DNA from 3 places in the Micromonospora musae genome. Region 2 is predicted to be linked to each of the others. Evidence: riboswitches for the same ligand, from Rfam matches in the RefSeq annotation. Region 2 holds a riboswitch; each other region holds the start of a gene.
The links. A riboswitch is a leader RNA that binds a small molecule or an ion and turns the genes downstream of it on or off. The one in region 2 is predicted to bind cobalamin.

Region 1 (3,268 bases), 140 kb from region 2:
GACAGCGGCGTGGTGGCGCTGAACAGCAGCAGGCAGGTCAGCGCCGCCACCGACCGGCCGGCCGTGTGCGCCGCCGTGCCGAAGCCGGCGGTGTTGACCGTCAGCCGGATCGGCGCGTGCACCGTCACCACCAGCGGCACCGTCGACGTCGCCACGAAGAGCAGTGGCACCCTCGCCGCCCGCAGCACCACGGCCGGCGACACCCGTGCCGGCCCGACGAGCAGCACCGCTGCCGCCAGGCCGGAGAGCAGCGCGCCCGGCCACGGCGGCAGGATCACCGCGCAGGCCAGCAACCCGAGCGAGAGCAGCGCCTTCTCCCCGGGGTGCCGTGACCGCCACGGGCCGGTGTGGGCCGCGACGTCGAGAGCGAACACCTACTCGTGCGGCTGCTCGGCGATGCGGTACCGCCGCCGCGTCCGGGCGACCCCGAAGTAGTAGCCGAGGAAACCGGCGCCGAGCGCCGCCTGGAGCGCGAAGAGCGCGGACTCCACCTCGCCCGAGGGCGGCTCGTAGATCGGCGAGAACCAGGGTTCGTAGTCGGGGTGGTCGTCGACGATCGCCTGCTCGGCGAGCGCGTCCGCGCCGGCGAACGGCTCCTCACCGGAACCGAGGCCGAGCGCCACCGGCGCCACCGCCAGCAGCACCACCGCGAGCAGCAGGAGCAGGTTGACCCGGGAGAAGCGCTTCACGCCTGCACCGCCGGCTTCCGCAGCACGCCGAGCCGGCGCAGCTCGTCGCCGCTGACCCGGGTCAGGAGGCGTACCACCAGCACCGAGAGCAGCCCCTCGCTGACGGCCAGCGGGATCTGGGTCACCGCGAAGATCCCGCCGAACTTGACGAGCGCGCCCACGAAGCCGGTCGCCGGGTCGGGGAACGCCAGCGCCAGCTGGGCGCTGGTGACGCAGTAGGTGGCCAGGTCGCCCAGTGCCGCCGCGGCGAAGACCGCCACGTCCAGTCCGCCGCCGAGCCGGCGGATCAGCGCGTAGACCGCGTACGCCACCCACGGGCCGACGATCGCCATCGAGAAGATGTTGGCGCCCAGTGTGCTCAACCCGCCGTGCGCGAGCAGCACCGCCTGGAAGAGCAGCACGATGCCGCCGAGCACGCTCATCACCGGCGGTCGGAACAGCACCGCCCCCAGGCCGGTGCCGGTCGGGTGCGAGCAGGAACCCGTCACCGAGGGAATCTTCAACGCGGAGAGCACGAAGGTGAACGCGCCCGCGGCGCCGAGCAGCAGCTTCGACTCCGGGTCCTGGCGGACCTGCTGGACCAGCGCCCGGCTGCCGTGGACGACGAACGGTGTGGACACCGCGAACCACGCCGCGGCCTGTATCGGGGGGAGGTACCCCTCGGCGATGTGCATCGACGACCTTCCTCTCCAGCACCTCGTGGATGAGATCCCGTCAAGGCCGGTCTCCTGGCTTCCGGATCGACGCTCACTCCGGCCTTCCCAGGCCCGGATGGGCCCAGTGGCGTTTCTCGGAGATCGCTACCCGGTCACAGTGGCGAGGGCCGCGCCGGCATTTCACCGGCTTCCCGTGCACCTTGACGGGCGAGAGGCTATCGGGCCGTCACCGGGCGGGGCAAGCGCCCGACGGGCAGCGTGACGTACGCCGCCCCCGGCCGCGGCGTCCGGACCGGACGGAGCCCGACCCGGGGACGACGCCGGTCGCCCGACCGACGACGACGGCGCCCCGGTGGACGACATGCTCCCGGCCACGGCATCGCGGCGGACGGCACGCGCCCGGGCGACGGTGAGAGAAAGGCGACACGCGGACGCGACATCTGGTGTTGCCGACCCGCCGACGGCGGCATATATGGTGTCTCACGCAGCTGGTTCGGCCGCACCTGCACGGGGCGGCCGAGGCAAGAGGGAACCCGGTGCGAATCCGGGACTGCCCCGCAGCGGTGAGTGGGAACGAACGCCGTCATCGAGCACTGGGCCCGACGGGCCTGGGAAGCGACGGCCAGTAGGCGACCGGTCTCCCCCGGTCACGCCCGCGAGTCCGAAGACCTGCCAGCGCGCCGCACGCGTCGCGTGCGGTGGTCGGAGGCCGCGCGGGACGGCCGACGCCATCAGCCGGCCGGTCACGGCCGGCCTGCCGTGAGGCGGCCAGTGGCGTTCCTCCTGCGCGTTCGTCGACAGTGGACATGCGTGAGGAGGGGACATGACGGCGACGCAGGAGCAGGCGGCAGTCGATCAGGCGGTGCCGGAGCAGCGTCGGCATGTGATGCAGGTCCGTAAGCGCGACGGCGACACCGAGCCGGTGGACGTCAACAAGATCGTCAGGGCGGTGGAGCGGTGGGTCGCCGACCTGGGCGAGGTGGACCCGCTGCGGGTCGCCACCCGGACGATCAGCGGGCTGTACGACGGGGCCACCACCGCGGAGCTGGACAAGTTGTCCATCCAGACGGCTGCGGAGCTGATCGGTGAGGAGCCGCAGTACTCGAAGCTCGCGGCGCGGCTGCTCGCCGCCTACGTGGACAAGGAGGTGCGCGGGCAGGGCGTCGAGAGCTTCAGCCAGTCCATCCGGTACGCCCACGGTCTGGGCCTGATCGGCGACGACACGGCCGAGTTCGTGGCACGTCACGCGCGCAAGCTGGACGACGCCGTGGAACCGGCCGGTGATCTGCGGTTCGAGTACTTCGGCCTGCGCACGGTCGCGGACCGCTACCTGCTGCGGCACCCGCAGTCGCGGCTGGTGGTCGAGACACCGCAGTACTGGCTGCTGCGGGTGGCGTGCGGCCTCTCCGAGACACCGGTCGAGGCGATCGAGTTCTACCGGCTCATGTCGTCGCTGGCGTACCTGCCGAGTTCGCCGACCCTGTTCAACTCGGGCACCCGGCACACCCAGATGTCGTCCTGCTTCCTGGTCGACTCGCCCCGCGACGAGCTGGACTCGATCTACGAGCGCTACCACCAGGTGGCGAAGCTGTCGAAGTTCTCCGGCGGCATCGGCATCGCCTGGTCGCGGGTGCGCGGCCGTGGCGCGCTGATCCGCGGCACGAACGGCAGGTCGAACGGGATCGTGCCGTTCCTCAAGACCCTCGACGCCGGCGTCGCGGCGGTCAACCAGGGCGGCCGGCGCAAGGGGGCGGCCTGCGTGTACCTGGAGCCGTGGCACCCGGACGTCGAGGAGTTCCTCGAGCTGCGCGACAACACCGGTGAGGAGTCCCGGCGTACGCACAACCTCAACCTGGCGAACTGGATCCCGGACGAGTTCATGCGGCGGGTCGAGGCGGACGGCGACTGGTCGCTCATCGACCC
Region 2 (3,268 bases):
GCGCGGCTGCGCCGGGTCGGCACCCGCAACCTCGTCGACGCGGCGCTCGCCGCCGGGGTACGCCGGATCGTGGCCCAGAGCATCACCTGGGCGTACGAGCCGGGCGCCGAGCCCGCGACGGAGGAGACCCCTTTCGACCTGCACGCCGTCGAGCCAAGGCAGCACACCGTGGCCGCTGTCGCCGCGCTCGAATCCGCCGTGCAGGAGGCGCCCGAGTGGGTCGTGCTGCGGTACGGCACGCTCTACGGCCCGGACACCTGGTACGCCCGCGACGGCCTGATGGCCCGGTTCGCCGCCGCGGGCCAGCTCCCCGCGGACGCCGACGTCGCCAGCCTGCTGCACGTCGACGACGCCGTGGCCGCCGCGGCGGCGGCCCTGGAGTGGCCCACCGGCACGGTCAACGTCTGCGACGACGAGCCCGCCGCCGGCAACGTCTGGGTGCCCGCGTTCTGCGCGGCCGCCGGGGTTCCCGCGCCCGCGCCGACCGAGGGCGAACGGAACGGCTGGGCCCGGGGAGCGAACAACCACTACGCCCGCAAGCACCTCGGCTGGGTCCCGGAGCACCCCTCCTGGCGAACGGGGTTCAGCACCCTGTGAGCCGTCCACCCCGCCACGGCACCGGCCGCCCGGCCCACGGCCCGGCCGCCCCCGCGCGGCTCCGCCGTGCGGAACCGCCCCCGGTGCCGGGCGGGCGCCCTACGAACTCGTCGCCAGGCGGAGCCCGAGGGCGACGAAGGCGACCGCGCAGATCCGGTTGATCCGCCGGGCCCAGCGGCCGTCGGCCAGCCGGCCCGCGAGCCGCCCCGCACCCACGCCGAGAGCGATGTCGACGGTGAGCTGCACCGCGACGAAGAGCGCGCCGAGCAGCACCAGCTGGGCGGTGACGTCGCCGGAGGCCGGCGAGACGAACTGCGGCAGGAACGCCACGCTGAACAGGATCATCTTCGGATTGAGCAGATTGGTCACCAGTCCACGCAGGAACGCCCGGCCGGGCCGGGCGTCCGCTCCGTCGGTGGCGATGGCGGGTCCGCCGGCGCTGCGCAGCGCCCGCACCCCGAGCAGGACCAGGTACGCGGCGCCGGCCCAGCGGATCACGGTGAAGAGCACTGGCGAGGCGGAGATCGCCGCCGCGAGGCCGCACACCACCGCCGTGACGTGCACCGCCTCACCGGCGGCGACACCGAGCGCCGCCACCACCCCCGCACGGGCGCCGTAGCGGGCCGCGTTGGCGAGGACGAACATCATGTCCGGGCCGGGGGTGAGCATGAGGACCACGATCGCGGCGAGGTAACCGGCGAGGGCGGCCGCGGAGAGACCGAGCACGTCTCAGCCCTCCTCGGCGTCACCGAGCAGGGCGCGCCGCAGCGCCAGCCGGTGCTCGCGGCGGATCTCCGCCTCGCGGTAGCGACGCCGGTCCTCGTCGGTGTGCGGCAGCAGCGGCGGCACCCGACGCGGCTGGCCCGCGTCGTCCACGGCGACCATGACCAGGTGCGCGGTCGCCACGTCGACCGGCGGCACGGCCCGGTCCCACCGGTCCGCGGTGACCCGGACCGCCAGCTCCATCGAGCTGCGTCCGGCCCAGGTGATCCGGGCGTCGACGTGCACGACGTCGCCGACGCGGACCGCGCGCAGGAACGCGGTCTCGTCGATGGCCGCGGTGACAGCCGGCCCGTCGGAGTGCCGGGCGGCGACGACCCCGGCGACCGAGTCGATGAGGTTGAGGATCCGGCCACCGTGGACCGTACCCATCAGATTGGTGTGGTGCTGGTCCATGATCTGCGACAGCGTCAGGTGGGACGCCGACGGCGGCCGGCCGGCGAGGGTGATGGTGTCGTGCACAGTGTGGTTCGTCCGTCCTCGGGAAGCACACCACCGACCCCGGTGAGCGCACGTCGAGGACGCGCCGACGGCTGCGGCGCCTCACCCGCCCGACCCGCCCGCGAGGTCGACGGCAGCGCACACACCTCGTGTGCGCAGCGCGGGCAGGTCTTCGGACTCGCGGGCGTGACCGGTGCTCACCGGTCTTCTACTGGCCGTCGCTTCCCAGGCAGGTAGCCCAGTGCCGATGACGGCGGTCGTTCCCACTCACCGCTGCGGGGCAGTCCCGGATTTCCACCGGATTCCCTCTTACGACGTACGGCCGGATCACGACCGGACGAACCAGCGCCACCCGGCAGCCTACCGCGCGTCGATCGACCACCGGGCAGGGCGGACGTCGGCTGTGAGCTATCCCCGGCCGGGCGGGGGCGGTTCATCCTGCCGGGCCGGTGGGCTGCTACCACGGCCGTCGTGGGGTGTTCAACGTCGGCGGCCCGGCCACGATTCTGGCCCGAGGATGCCACCGGTCACACCCCGAGAGCGAACCAAACCGCCCAGCCGGGGGCGGCGCACCCCAGCCCGCGCCGCCGATGAACCGGACATCGTTCGTCAATCACCCCGGCCGCGACCGGTGATCGACTCGGGTTCCTTGAAGTCGGCCATTCACGCGGCCGGGACACCCCGACGTCAAGGAAACCGAGTCGATCTTCGACGCGCAGGGGGCGATGAGCGCGATGTGTCCGGTTTGCGAGGCCGGGAGAGGCAGCGGGCAGTGCCCAACGACCGGGCTCTGCCCCGGGGGTGTCGGCCCGATCCGCGTGAAGGTCCATTCGAGGGGCCGCGCGGGGCCGCAAACCGGGACACCGCGCGCCAATCACCCCGATCACCAGTAGCCCGGGGGCGATCAGGGCGATGTGTCCCGAATGGGGTACCGGCGGGGCGGCGGGGCCGGTGACCACCGCGGGTGGGCGCGGTGCCGGGGGCGCTGCCGGGCGACGCGGTCGGGAGGGAGCTCCACCCCGCGTCGCCCGAACCGGTGAGCCGTGCGCCGGTTCCGCAGCGGCCCGCCGTTCGCCGTCAGGTCATCGCGATGTGTCCGTCGGGCGCCTGGCGCGGCCGCTGGACCGGTCGGCGCAGGTGCGCCTCGATCGCCTCGATGATGCGTGGACGCAGGTCGGCGGTGCGGATCACCGCGTCGACCGAGCCGACCTCGACGGCCCGCTGGACGCTGTGCACCCGGTCGAACTCCGCCGCCACCTCGCCGAGCTTCTCCGCGCGGACCGACGAGCGCAACTCGCCGAGCTCGGCGGTCAACGTGGCGCGGTCGGTGCCGGCGGCCGCCGCCACGCGGGCCTCCAGCTCCCGCACCCGCGGGTCCGCCGCGGTACGGGCGTCCACCTCGCCGGTGAAGACCACCGCTGCGGCCGGGGCCCCGCCGAGCACCGAGGCG
Region 3 (3,268 bases), on a different contig from region 2:
ACGACGGGGAGTGGATCCGCCGCCGCACCGGTTCGCCCCGCGCCGCGGCGACCATCGCACGGCGGCACGCCGTTCCGCTCTACGAGGCCGGCCGCACCGGCTACCCGGAGCGGATGCGCGCCTGGAACCGGGCCCACCCCGAGCGTCGGGCCCGCTGACGCGCGAGCAGGCGCGCGTCGACGTCCCTCAGCCGGCCTCGGCCCGGGCCTGCGCGCGGGTCATCGGCGCGGAGTGGCTGGCGACGTACCAGTCGTAGTCGTCGTCGAGCAGCCGGCGGACCAGCCCGAGGTCGGGGCCGTCGTCCGGCTCGCGAAGGTGCGCCGGGGGCGGGTAGAAGGAGTCGCCGAGCAGCATGACGCCCGAGTCCGGCACCAGCACCACCGTCGAGTCCGGCGCGTGCCGGCCGCCGACATGGCGCAGCAGCACTCCGACCGGCAGCTCGTCGGCGTCGGTGAAGGTACGGGTCGGCGGCAACACCGCGAAGTCGTCCCACGAGTCCACCGCGAACGCGCGCGCCCGGAAACTCGGCGCGAGCCGAGGGTTCGCGCGGACCTGTTCGCGCAGGTAGCGGTGGCTCCACGGCCGGGCCGCCTCGGCCCGCAGCAGCTCCTGGCCGGTCACCTGCCCGACGATCTCCACGCCGGGCCAGGCGCAAGCGCCCCACACGTGGTCCCAGTGGTGATGCGTGTAGACGAGCCAGCGCGGTTCCGGCAGCCCCGCCGCGTGCAGCGCGGCCCGGATCTCCCGGGCGTGCGCCGGGCTCTGCCCCGCGTCGATGATCACACTGCCGCGCTCGTCGGCCACCACGGCGACGCCGGCCTGGACGGCCGCCGGGTCGGGATCGCCGGGGCAGAGCCAGACCCGTCCGGCGAGCTGATGGAACTGCATGCCGATGATGGCGACCTCCCCGGGATCGACCACGGACGCTCGCCGAGGCCCGGTCGATAGTAGTGTTTGGGGCTCGTCATCCGTGTGCCGGCCAGCGGTTCAGCGCGATCGCGGGCGCCGGACGCCGGCCGTGGGCGTCGGCCGGGCAGGCCGGCGAGCGTAGCGCCGGGCGCGCCGATCGGATGGCCGCCGCGCACCAGGTCGGCGGGGCCCCGGACGATGCCCGGAATCGATCTGACTCGATGACATCGACGCTGATCAGCCGCCCGGGGCGGCGTTGACCGGCCGGGACGGGTGTGGCAGCATTCGCGGCCTGACGGCAGTGAAGGAAGCCGGTGCGATTCCGGCGCGGTCCCGCCACTGTCATCGGGGAGTGAGCCCTCCTTGCGAGTCACGACCGCGTGCGGTTGGAAGGCCGGGGGTGAGCGTCGATCCGGGAGCCAGGATACTTCGGCCGTCGGGATGTGACCCCAGGGCGTGGAGACCCGAGGAGGACCCGATGACGCACCGCGTCCACCGTGCCGGCGGCGATCGCCGTGACCGGCCCAATACCATCGGCGCGCCCGCGCCGCAGCGCGCCCGCCGCGCCACCCGACCCCGTACTGCCGCGCCGACCGGCCACACCGGAGCGCCGCCGGGCGGGCTCGACCCCGCCGGCTGACCCGTACGCCGACCGCCGCGCCAACCGCCGGCTCCGGCCGGCCGACCGCGCCCGCTGAACCCCGCGCCATCCACCCCTCAGCCCGACCGCCCCGACGGCGAGCCGGGCGTCACTCTCCGGAGCCATCCGTGCGTACCCTGCTGCTGTCCACCTCCGACACCGATCTGCTCGCCGCCCGGGCCAGCGGCGCGGACTACCGGCTGGCCAATCCGGTCCGCGTCGACGCCGAGGCCGTACCCGCGCTGCTCGACGGCGTGGACGTCGCCGTCGTACGGCTGCTCGGTGGCCGGCCGGCGTGGCCGGACGGACTGGCCGCGGTGCTCGCCTCCGGCGTGCCGACGGTCGTGCTCAGCGGCGAGTCGGCGCCCGACGCGGAGCTGATGGCTGCCTCCACGCTGCCCGCCGGGGTGGTCACGCAGGCCCTGGCGTACCTGGTCGAGGGGGGTCCGGAGAACCTCGCCCAGCTGACCCGGTTCCTCTCCGACACGGTGCTGCTCACCGGCGAGGGCTTCGCGCCGCCGGCGCCCACCCCCGCGTACGGCGTCCACGGTGACCGGGCGACCGATCCGGGGCGGCCGACCGTCGGCATCGTCTTCTACCGGGCGCACGCGCTCGCCGGCAACACCGCCTTCGTGGACACGCTCGCCAACGCGGTGGAGGCGGCCGGGGGCAACGCCCTGCCCGTCTACTGCGGATCGCTGCGCGGGCTGACCGCGGGCGCCGGTCCGCTGGAGCTGCTCGCCCGCTGCGACACGCTGCTGGTGACCGTGCTGGCGGCCGGCGGCGCGGTTGCCGCGGACGCCTCCGCGGGCGGCGACGAGGACACCTGGGACGTGGGGGCGCTCGCCGCGCTCGACGTGCCGGTGGTCCAGGCGCTGCTGCTGACCAGCACCCGCGAGCAGTGGGCCGACTCCGACGCCGGCCTCACCCCGCTGGACGCCGCCATGCAGGTGGCCGTCCCGGAGTTCGACGGCCGGATCATCACCGTGCCCTTCTCGTTCAAGAAGATCGACGCCGACGGTCTCTCCGTCTACGCCGCCGACCCGGAGCGCGCCGCCCGGGTTGCCGGCATCGCGGTGCGGCAGGCCCGGCTGCGTGGGCTCCCCAACGCCGACAAGCGCCTCGCGATCGTGCTCAGCTCGTACCCGACGAAGCACTCCCGGGTCGGCAACGCCGTCGGCCTGGACACCCCCGCCTCGGCGGTGCGGCTCTTCGCCGCGCTGGCCGAGGCCGGGTACGACCTCGGCTCCACGCCGCCGCCCGACGACGGGGACGCCCTGATCCACGCCCTGATCGCCGCCGGTGGTCACGACGTCGAGTGGCTCACCCCCGAGCAGCTCACCGCCGCCGAGGCCCGGGTGCCAGGCGAGGTCTATCGACGTTGGTTCGACGAGGTGCCGGCCGCGCTGCGCGAGCGGATGCGCGCGCACTGGGGCGAGCCGCCCGGTGAGCTGTACACCGACGGCGGTGACGTCGTGCTGGCCGGGCTGCGCTTCGGCAACGTGGCGCTGCTCATCCAGCCGCCGCGCGGCTTCGGCGAGAACCCCATCGCCATCTACCACGACCCGGACCTGCCGCCCAGCCACCACTACCTGGCCGCGTACCGGTGGCTCGCCGCCCGGCCCGAGGACGGCGGCTTCGGCGCCGACGCGGTGGTGCACCTCGGCAAGCACGGCACCCTCGAATGGCTGCCCGGCAAGGGCCTCGGGCTCGCCGCCG

Region 1: another riboswitch for cobalamin. It lies ahead of D7147_RS06510 (energy-coupling factor ABC transporter permease); the one in region 2 lies ahead of D7147_RS05995 (acyl-CoA thioesterase).
Region 3: another riboswitch for cobalamin. It lies ahead of cobN (cobaltochelatase subunit CobN); the one in region 2 lies ahead of D7147_RS05995 (acyl-CoA thioesterase).

Annotation. Positions count from the first base shown of each region.
Region 1 is NZ_RAZS01000002.1:472,071-475,338, reverse strand. Features, by position in the region: gene cbiQ (cobalt ECF transporter T component CbiQ) at 1-374, opposite strand, end outside; gene D7147_RS06515 (energy-coupling factor ABC transporter substrate-binding protein) at 375-689, opposite strand; gene D7147_RS06510 (energy-coupling factor ABC transporter permease) at 686-1,363, opposite strand; cobalamin riboswitch at 1,391-1,563, opposite strand; cobalamin riboswitch at 1,818-2,036, shown strand; gene D7147_RS06505 (ribonucleoside-diphosphate reductase subunit alpha) at 2,169-3,268, shown strand, end outside.
Region 2 is NZ_RAZS01000002.1:332,537-335,804, forward strand. Features, by position in the region: gene D7147_RS05985 (NAD-dependent epimerase/dehydratase family protein) at 1-597, shown strand, start outside; gene D7147_RS05990 (LysE family translocator) at 697-1,323, opposite strand; gene D7147_RS05995 (acyl-CoA thioesterase) at 1,327-1,839, opposite strand; cobalamin riboswitch at 1,965-2,180, opposite strand; gene D7147_RS06000 (ATP-binding protein) at 2,896-3,268, opposite strand, start outside.
Region 3 is NZ_RAZS01000011.1:34,126-37,393, forward strand. Features, by position in the region: gene D7147_RS25645 (hypothetical protein) at 1-158, shown strand, start outside; gene D7147_RS25650 (MBL fold metallo-hydrolase) at 187-921, opposite strand; cobalamin riboswitch at 1,189-1,361, shown strand; gene cobN (cobaltochelatase subunit CobN) at 1,678-3,268, shown strand, end outside.